DNA from 2 places in the Rummeliibacillus sp. BSL5 genome. Region 2 is predicted to be linked to the other one. Evidence: riboswitches for the same ligand, from Rfam matches in the RefSeq annotation. Region 2 holds a riboswitch; the other holds the start of a gene.
What was found. A riboswitch is a leader RNA that binds a small molecule or an ion and turns the genes downstream of it on or off. The one in region 2 is predicted to bind S-adenosylmethionine.
Positions count from the first base shown of each region.

Region 1 (4,832 bases), 120 kb from region 2:
GCTGCTCCGATAAACTCGAAATCGAGCGGATCTACTGCAAGCGAAGGCGATGTTAGATTGGTTACACCTTGGGGATGAATCATCATTGCCGCATCGATTCCTTCTACTAATCCGTGTTTCACAAAGCTACCTTTCGCGCTTCCATTTGGTCCTCCCTCTTCAGCAGGTGTACCAAAGACAACCGCTTCTCCACCAACTTCATCCAGCACTTTGCTTAAACTGATAGCAGCAGCAACACTCATGGTTCCAATAATATTATGCCCACATGCATGACCGATTCCAGGAAGAGCATCATATTCAGCTAAAAAAGCAATTGATGGACCTGGTTTAGTAGATTTATAGCGAGCAACAAATGCTGTTTTGTGACCAGCCACATCCCTCTCTACTGCAAAACCTTCTTCTTGGAGAAGGTTTGTTAATTCTTCAGAAGCAAAAAATTCCTCATTTCCGATCTCTGGATTATTATGAATCTTGTGGCTTGTTTCAATATACCTTCCTTGATTAACATCAACATTGGTAGTTATTGCCTCACTTAAATGTATAAGTACATGTGTCATATTAGATTCTCCTCATATTTTATTAAACTTCTAGCAACAATCTTTCTACCAACCTATTTTCTTCAATGGTACAAATGTTGGGATCAGTGTGCCGCCATATTCTTTATTGATAAATTTCGCTGTATCTTCCTCTTGGTATAACTCTGCAATTCGTTTTAATGTTTTGTTGTTTTTATCTTTGTCATTCACTGCGATAATGTTCAGATAATCAATTGCTGTCTCGCTCTCATGGAAAATTGAATCTTTGATTGGATTAAGGCTTGCATCTCGAGCAATACCATTATTAATAACGCCTGCATCCACATCTTCTAATGCTCTCGGTATTTGAGCAGGAGCAGTAGGAATAAGCTCAATATTTTTAGGGTTTTCAATAACACTATCTTTAATAGAACCTAAGCCATCATAACCATCTACTAATTTTATAAGGCCAGCCTGCTGTAGTAATAAAAGGGCTCTCCCTTGATTTGAAACATCATTTGGCAAAGCAATCTTTGCACCTTTTTTGATATCTTTAATGTCCTTCAATTTGTTTGAGTAAACAGCCATTGGTGCTAAACATGTTGTAGCAATTGGAACAAGTTTAAGATTATGTTCTTTAATAAATTGGTCAAAATAAGCAACAGTTTGGAATGAATTGGCATCCAACTCACCATCTGCTAACGCTGTATTTGGAAGTACGTAATCATTAAAAGATACAAGCTTAATTTTGATTCCTTCTTTAGCTGCTTTTTTCGCTACATAATCCCAAATTTGCGTATCTGTCCCCGTAATGCCGATTTTATATGTTTTTGATTTTCCATCTGCCTCCTTCCCGCTGGATTCGCTTGAACAGGCTGCCGTAAAAATAACTAGTGACAGCACAAGAATGGATAGTAAACATTTTTTCATTTTAATTTCCTCCTTAGATTAACCTCTTCTTATTTTTTTCGATAAAATGTTGCCAAATGACTGTAGCCCCTGAACCAAAACAATTAGTATGGCTACGGTAATTAGCATGGTGGTCGTATCAAAACGTTGATAGCCGAACGTTATGGCTAAGTCGCCAATACCACCGCCGCCTACGGTTCCTGCCATAGCCGATGCGCCAATCAGACCAATTGTCGCGATGGTAAAATTCACAATAAGTGAACTAAGAGCCTCAGGCAGTAAAAACCTGAAAATTGTCTGAAATGGAGTAGCCCCCATAGCATCTGCCGCCTCTAAAACACCTTTATCAACCTCTAGTAGCGAGCTTTCAACTAATCGAGCAATGTAAGGGCCTGCGTAGAAGACTAGTGGAACAATAGCTGCAGATGTTCCAATAGATGTTCCGACAATGAGCCGGGTAACTGGGATGATGGCTACGAGCAAAATAATAAAGGGCACAGATCGGAAAACATTGATCACTGCATTTAAAACCGTGAATACTGGAAGGTTCTCAATGATCTGTCCTTTACGAGTGACAAATAACAGGATGCCTAGCGGAAGGCCGATAATGATGGAAAAGATAAATGAAAAACCAACCATTTGAATAGTTTGAATGAGCGCTTCAATGATTTGTTCAGAATTAACTAGCATGTGCTACCACTTCCTTGTAAAGAATTTGTTGAGCTTGCATATATGATAATGCTCGTTTCACTTCCGTATCGGCTCCTTGGATTTCAACAATCAGTTTGCCAAAAGGAATACCTTGCAGTTCAGTAATATTGCCGAATAGCACATTGATTTCCACATCGAGAATTTTAGATAACTGTGATAAAAAAGGACTGCCTGTAGACTCGCCGACAAACGTAATATGGAAAATATGATTTAGTGCTTGCTTGCGTTCCATCATATTGAGAATTGATGGTGGAATTTGATCATGCATTACGGTACTAACAAAGTTTTGAGCAGTGTTAGTTTTCGGCGCGGAAAAGATATCAAATACTGTTCCTTCCTCGATCACTTTCCCCGCTTCCATCACAGCCACTCTGTCGCATATTTCTCGAATTACAGCCATTTCATGCGTGATCATTAAAATCGTAATCCCATACTCTTTGTTAATCTTCTTCAAGAGTTCCAATATGGAACCCGTTGTCTGTGGATCTAGAGCAGAGGTCGCTTCATCACAAAGTAGAATTGAAGGCTGTGTTGCTAAAGCCCGCGCTATGCCTACGCGTTGTTTCTGGCCGCCGGATAGTTGATCAGGATAGACTTGAGCTTTGTCACCTAAACCAACGAATTCAAGTAATTCTGAAACCCTTTGTTTGATTTGATCCTTAGGAACTTTACTTAAAATAAGCGGCATGGCTACATTTGCATATACTGTTTTGGAATTGAGCAAATTAAAGTGTTGAAATACCATACCAATGCTTTTCTTTACTTCGCGAATTCGCTTTTTGCTAATGGTTGTTAAGTCATGGCCGTCTACTATGACTTTTCCGGAAGTAGGTTTTTCTAGTGAATTTACACAACGAATTAAGGAGCTTTTTCCTGCACCACTGAAGCCGACTACGCCAAATATTTCACCTTTATTAACTTTTAAATTAATCGAATTTAATGCTCGTATCTCCTTTCCTCCGCTGTTATACACTTTAGAAACATTTTGGAATTCTATCATCCGTTCAATCTCCTTCCGATTTTTTCAACAAAAAAGTCCTTCTCCATGGAAGAAGAAGGACAGTAAGACATATGACTTCATATGTACGGAAACGTCTTCTTATCTTCCAAGCTTAATCGCTTGCTGGAATTGGCACGGTGCAAAAATGTCCGCTGCCGAGGTTTCAAAGGGCCAGTCCCTCCACCTCTCTTGATAAGAGCAATATTTAATTAAGTATATGTGGTACATCTGCTAAACTGTGTTTTTAATTCCCCCTTTCAAATTAATTTTGCCATAAAAAAATCCTTCTCCATGGAAGAAGAAGGACACAAAGACATATGGCTTCATATGTACAAATACGTGTTCTTATCTTCCAAGCTTAATCGCTTGCTGGAATTGGCACGGTGCATATGTCCGTTGCCGAAGCTTCACAGGGCCAGTCCCTCCGCTTCTCTGGATAAGAAAAATGATTATTTGATTGATTTTTACTATACATGGTCATTTTTGAATTGTCAATATAAAATAATATTTTAAAAGATTTTTATTTTTCTTATTGCTGTTTCTTTTATTATTTATATAGACTAACGAGGTTTATATATTTATTATTTTTATCTATTTTCAATGATTATTTATCTAATAAGCACTATATATTTTAGAAAATTTTGTTAAAATGTTATTACCCACATTTTACAAAGGAGTAATTCTATGAAAAAAATACTGACTTTTTTTTTGCTTGTAAGCTTTGTATTTCTTCTTAATTTTCTTATTTTAGGTCTTACTCGTACATTGCTACCTTATTGGACTTCTTTCTTTATCATTTGTTTAGTCATTTTCTTAGTTAATTTCTTCCGATCAATGAATAAAAATTTAACAGTAACATTTATTTTTATGGGTGTTGCATTGGGTTGTTTAGGTTTATGTTTATTTTCTTTTTTGATTACTAGTGGATATGAAATTTACAAATAAAAGTGGAAAAATACTCTTTCCAATTTAAAAGCCGATGAAATTTTACAGCTAAGTAGAATTTCATCGGCTTTTATAGATGTTTATAGTAAATAAAGTAGAAGAAAGAGACTTTAGTAATTTCGTTTAATAATTATTTTCCAAGCTTATAATCATACTGATAAACTACTTTCCCTGTCTCTTTGTTGATTTTATATTGATAACGCCCCGTCCAAGCATAGACAAACTTTGTGTCAGCGAATACTTCTAATGAAGTGGTGGCATTTTCAAGTGGAGCATCTAAAAGTTGCTCCCAAATCAAGTCTCTTTTCGTAAGATCAAGCAAGGCTAAGGTCTGACGATTATCGTTTCGCTTTTTCTGATAAACAATGAGCTGCTTTTCAACAGGTTTACTTTCAACTAGCCTTACGCCCATTAGCTCGGGGTAAAGTTTTTTTATTTTATCGCTTCGCTTTTCAACGCCAGCTACACGTTCATCCCATCCTACAGGTAAAGTACGTATTTTATCAGCATAACTCGGATCTTCTTTTATCTCATTCGTAGCTAAATTTAATTTAAAATAACGACCATCTAAGCCGTAAAGATAGACTTTATTTGGACCTTTAATGGAATAGTCAGTATACATGTAGCTTAAATTATCTGCTAATACAGGGAATTTATGCAGAAAGTCTTTTTCATCTGCTTGCTTTTTCCCTGTCTTGGGATCTATAAAATAAAGGGTTTTCTTTTTATTATTTAACACCAACAGGCCTTCA
Region 1 covers NZ_JAVGCV010000001.1:675,728-680,559, forward strand. Annotated here, with positions in the region: gene RCJ93_RS03565 (M20 family metallopeptidase) at 1-557, opposite strand, end outside; gene RCJ93_RS03570 (MetQ/NlpA family ABC transporter substrate-binding protein) at 603-1,445, opposite strand; gene RCJ93_RS03575 (methionine ABC transporter permease) at 1,464-2,114, opposite strand; gene RCJ93_RS03580 (methionine ABC transporter ATP-binding protein) at 2,104-3,135, opposite strand; SAM riboswitch class I at 3,232-3,334, opposite strand; SAM riboswitch class I at 3,478-3,578, opposite strand; gene RCJ93_RS03585 (PA2928 family protein) at 4,211-4,832, opposite strand, start outside.
Region 1: it holds a riboswitch for S-adenosylmethionine, as region 2 does, so the genes downstream of both, RCJ93_RS03580 (methionine ABC transporter ATP-binding protein) here and RCJ93_RS02950 (5-methyltetrahydropteroyltriglutamate--homocysteine S-methyltransferase) in region 2, are expected to answer to the same signal.

Region 2 (4,832 bases):
CATTTCAATACCTTCAGCACCAAGCGAGAGGCCTGCAAGCAATCCTCTACCATCGCCAATACCGCCACTAGCAAGAACAGGAATAGATACGGATTCAACAACGCGCGGTACAAGAACTATTGTGCCAATATCTTCGCGTCCTAAATGGCCGCCACCTTCTTGACCAACTGCCATCAATATATCTGCTCCTAGTTCTTCCGCTTTCTGAGCTTGCCTTACTCCTGAAACCAAGACTAGAGTGCGAATATCTTCATTTTTAACGCGTTTTAACACTGGTGCTGGATTACCACCTGTAATAGAAATAGCAGGTACTTTCTCTTCAATTGCGGTTTCTAAAAGCTCTTCATATGCATTTTGATGTTTTGAAATAGCGAAGTTGACGCCAAAAGGACGATCTGTTAATGTACGCACTTTTCGGATTTCATCTCGAAGTTTTTCCTTAGATCCCAAAGTAGCGGCTGTAATCTGTCCTAGACCGCCAGCATTTGAAACCGCAGCGCATAAATCGGCGTAAGCCAAATAAGCAAGGCCACCTTGGACAATGGGATACTTAATACCAAGAATCTCGGTTACTCGTGTTTTCAATTTGGACACCCCCATGTATTGTATGTATCTTTCTATTAGTATAAGGGAATGCAAAGAATTTTCATATTATTATTGGAACTAAAATAGAATGAAATGCGGGTCTACATTTGATAAAGTAATATAAAGAATTAATTTCCATATATGAATGTCTTAAAAATAAATTAGCGAAAGGATTTATCAGATGTATTACCCATCTAAAAAAGATTTATGGCAATACCCTTTATATTGGGGTACAATCATTGCTTGTTTCGCACCTCTTGTTGCAGGAAGGGATTATGTAGTCCTTGTTTTTACTGTACCGTTAGCAATTTTGCTCATATGGGGTTGGTTTTGTACAGGATATAAAGTTAATCAAAGCTACCTGATTATTCGAAATGGCCCCTTCAAAAAGAAAGTTCCTATCAAAGAGATTAAAACAATTTCTAAAACCAAAAATCTGCTTGCTGCCCCTGCCCTTTCAATAGATCGATTGGAGATCATTTATGACGCAGACAATAAAATGGCACTTGCATCTCCAAAGGAGCAGCTGCAATTTTTAGCTACTCTAAAAAGTATTAACCCTAAAATTGAATTAGACTCCAAGCTAAATCAGTAAAGCCATCTATGAATCAAAATAAGGAACAGCTTTACTAGCTGTTCCCAATACCTTAGCCCCAAATCTCTTTTGATATATCAACAATAAACTTTAATTTTGCCCATTGTTCTTCTTCCGTTAGAATATTACCATGATGGGTTGAAGCGAACCCACACTGCGGGCTAATACATAGCTGCTCGAGTGGTACAAATTGTGTTGCTTCTTCTACACGAGCTTTGATGTTTTCCTTGTCTTCCAACTCGCCAAATTTTGAAGTAAATACTCCAAGCACTACTTGCGGCCCTCCCTTTGGAATATAGGTTAGTGGTGTGAAGTCGCCAGAACGATTGTCATCATATTCTAAGAAAAATCCGTCCACTTTTTCATTTGCGAACAAAGTTGGAGCAATTTTAGCATAACTTCCTTCAAATGCCCATTTTGAACGATAATTCCCCCGGCATAAGTGTGTCGTTACTATTAAATCTTCCGGTTTGCCTTCTAACACTCCATTTGCTACCCGAAGCGCAAGGTTAATCAATTCTTCACGTGAATATCCACTGTCGTTAAATGGAATATTCTCAGCATTCAGTCCCGCAATATAGACATCATCCAGTTGCAAATAACGACAACCTGCTTCATAGAAGGCTTGGATTGCATCCCGGTAAGTTTGGATTATATCGCTCGCATATTCCTCGATATCTGGATAAATGTCAAGGTTTCTAATGCCAGCATTGAATAATTGGTTTGGGCTCGGTATCGTTTGTTTTGGAATTGCCCGATCTCCTACAATTTCTTTGAACTCTAGAAAATCTTGAATATGCGGATGATTTGAGTTAAAAGAAATCTTTCCGTTATTACGAACATCATATTTTTCTGTTTCTTCTCCTTTAAATTGGAAGCCGTATTCTGGGACATATCCTTCAACACCATTTAAATGTTCAAGAAAATCTGTATGCCAAAATCTACGTCGAAACTCTCCATCAGTTACTGCTTGTAAACCGACATCAATCTGTTTGTCCACCGCTTTTTTGATCTCTTCCGTCTCAATCTGATGTAATTGTTCTGCGGATATGTTACCTTCTTGATAGTCCTTACGTGCTTGGTGAATGCTTTCTGGTCTTAATAAACTACCTACATGATCAGCTCTAAATGGTGCTTTTACTAACGTCTTTGTCATCAAAATCTCTCCCTTAGTTTCATTTAGTTAATTGACTAATTGACTCCAACTCTTCTATCCTCTAAATAGAAAAACCCTCTTCTTAATGAATAAGAAGAGGGTTGGAATACCATACGAAAAAAAACGCTCCTCTTATCTGCTAGCTTTACGCTACTGGAATTGGCACAGTACTATAATAGTCCGCTGCCGAGGCTTCAAAGGGCCAGTCCCTCCACCTCTCTGGATAAGAAAATCAACATATTAAGTTTGTATAAGTATATAATAACGCAATAAATAGAATTGTCAATGTTTTTTAAAAATTTTTAATTTAGCATTTTAATCTATCTATATATTCTACTCATCTAGCACCTCAACCAAATAAATACCTTTTGAAAAACGTCCACTTTTTTCAGCTTTAGCTAAACGTGATTCTTCCAATTCTTTCAATGAAATATTATAAACTTCTAATGCTGTATGTATAAGTTCCAAAAGGTCTGCCAATTCTTCCTTCATCTCTTCCCTATTTTTTGCTTCGTTTACTTCATAGGCTTCCTCTATGAATTTTTGCTTCATTTTCTGTAGTAACTCTTGTTCACTTAATTGTTCAACTATACATTTTTCCCCTTTTCCTTCGATGATTTGCGGGATAAAATCTCGGACTAATTTATTGTAAATTGGCAATTTGTACTCACCTACCTCTGAGTATTTTAGTATAAATAGAGTTTTTAGTACTGTTTCTTTTTTCTCTATTTTACACTATTTTATAAGAAAAACTAGAATTTAGAAGTAATACATTTTATCCTTTATAGGAAACCATCAGCTGATCACCACTATTACCGATTACACACAAAAATTGCCGAATTCTGTTTAAAAAATGGTTTAACTTTTTGAATTGAGGCTATATGTAAAGTAAGAAAGGATGATGAAAATGAAAAAAAATGACAAAGCCGAAAATTTAAAAGAAGGACCATTAGATACACCAGATGAAGTAAAGTCTGATAAAGAAAGTATCTATGACAAAGACCCTGAAATGCAAACGGTTGATCCCATCCCAATGGAGGAGTTAAATCAACAAGTTGAAGATGAAAAACACAACCATCATACAAAGGATACCTCTTCAAGTGAAGAGCGCTATCCTGGCTAGGCTAGTGCTTCTCTATTACTCACATACATCCGTGCAAGACATGTATAAGAGACTTTCATGAGAGTGAAGGTCTCTTTTCTCAAGGGGCGGAATACGAACAAATACATACGGCAACTAGAAGAATCCATACCCTTTCACTGCTTATTTATAAGCATTTCACAAAAATTTTGCAGTTGAATACCTTAGAATGATGATTCTATTGTGAAAGATTGGTTACCATTTGGTTCAGCAAATTAAAAAGAAAACGGAGGGGTTTCCTATTAACAGAAAGAATTGGTGGCTGCTAAGCCTATTGGCTATTCTTACCCTTGCCTTAGCGGCATGTGGAAGCAGCAAAAAAACAAACAAATCTGGAAGCGAAGCGAGTGATATTGCGTTTAAAGTTAATTCTGGAGAATATGTAACAATTACCAAGTATGATGAAACCGAGGAAAAGACATATCTCAAATTAAATGTGACAGTCCAAAATAAATCTAAAAATGAAATCCCAGTAAATTCTTCAAACTTTAGTTTATATGGTAGTAAAGATGATGAAAAAATTGACTCTGTCTATGTAAATCCACCGGATGAAGAATCTTTTAAAGAACTATCAGGAAGTATCTCTCCTGAGAAAAAAGCGAGTGGTGACCTCTTTTACCCTGTCAATAAAGAAGAAAAGTATGAGCTTCATTATCAACCGCGCATTTATGATGACAAAGGTGAGAAACATAAAGAGTTAGTAGTATCAGTGGATCCGTCGAAGTATAAAAATGATTCAGAGAATGCCAAGAAAGCTGTAGCAGCTTATGTTGATCAAGTTTTCTTAAGCAATGACAATCCAGATTTTAAATCCTTACTCACAAATGATGTCTTAGCAGACAGCCAAAAGTTTGATGAAGAACTTGCCAATCAATTGAAGGAAGGCTTTGGTGAGTTTACACCATCCATGCGTTTGGAAAAAATGTTTATTGAAAAATACCGAAACGCTTTAAATAAAAAAATTGAGCCTACTTATAAAATCGCTTATGGTGATTCAAAACAAGCTAAAATAAATGTTAGCTTTAAAAATTTCGACACATCAGATCTTTATAAACAATCTCGAAAAGTAAGCGAACAATTTGCTAAGAAAAACCAAAATAAATATAGCTATAAAGAATATAAAAAAGCTCAAGAAGATGCTTTAAATTACACATTTAGCCGTATTGATCAAATTATGAACAATACGAGTTTGAAAGATGATAGTCGTGAATATGCACTCATTTTAAAAGAAGCAGATGGTAAATGGACAATTCAAAAGACAGACCAAGATATGAATAGCGAATACGATGATTTGCTTAAAGCATTCGTATTACAGACTTATTAAATAAAAAAAACCGCTTGAATGGTAATATTCA
Region 2 covers NZ_JAVGCV010000001.1:551,444-556,275, reverse strand. Annotated here, with positions in the region: gene RCJ93_RS02960 (NAD(P)H-dependent flavin oxidoreductase) at 1-585, opposite strand, end outside; gene RCJ93_RS02955 (PH domain-containing protein) at 767-1,180, shown strand; gene RCJ93_RS02950 (5-methyltetrahydropteroyltriglutamate--homocysteine S-methyltransferase) at 1,233-2,336, opposite strand; SAM riboswitch class I at 2,466-2,566, opposite strand; gene RCJ93_RS02945 (nucleoside triphosphate pyrophosphohydrolase) at 2,670-2,996, opposite strand; gene RCJ93_RS02940 (hypothetical protein) at 3,244-3,459, shown strand; gene RCJ93_RS02935 (DUF4352 domain-containing protein) at 3,752-4,801, shown strand.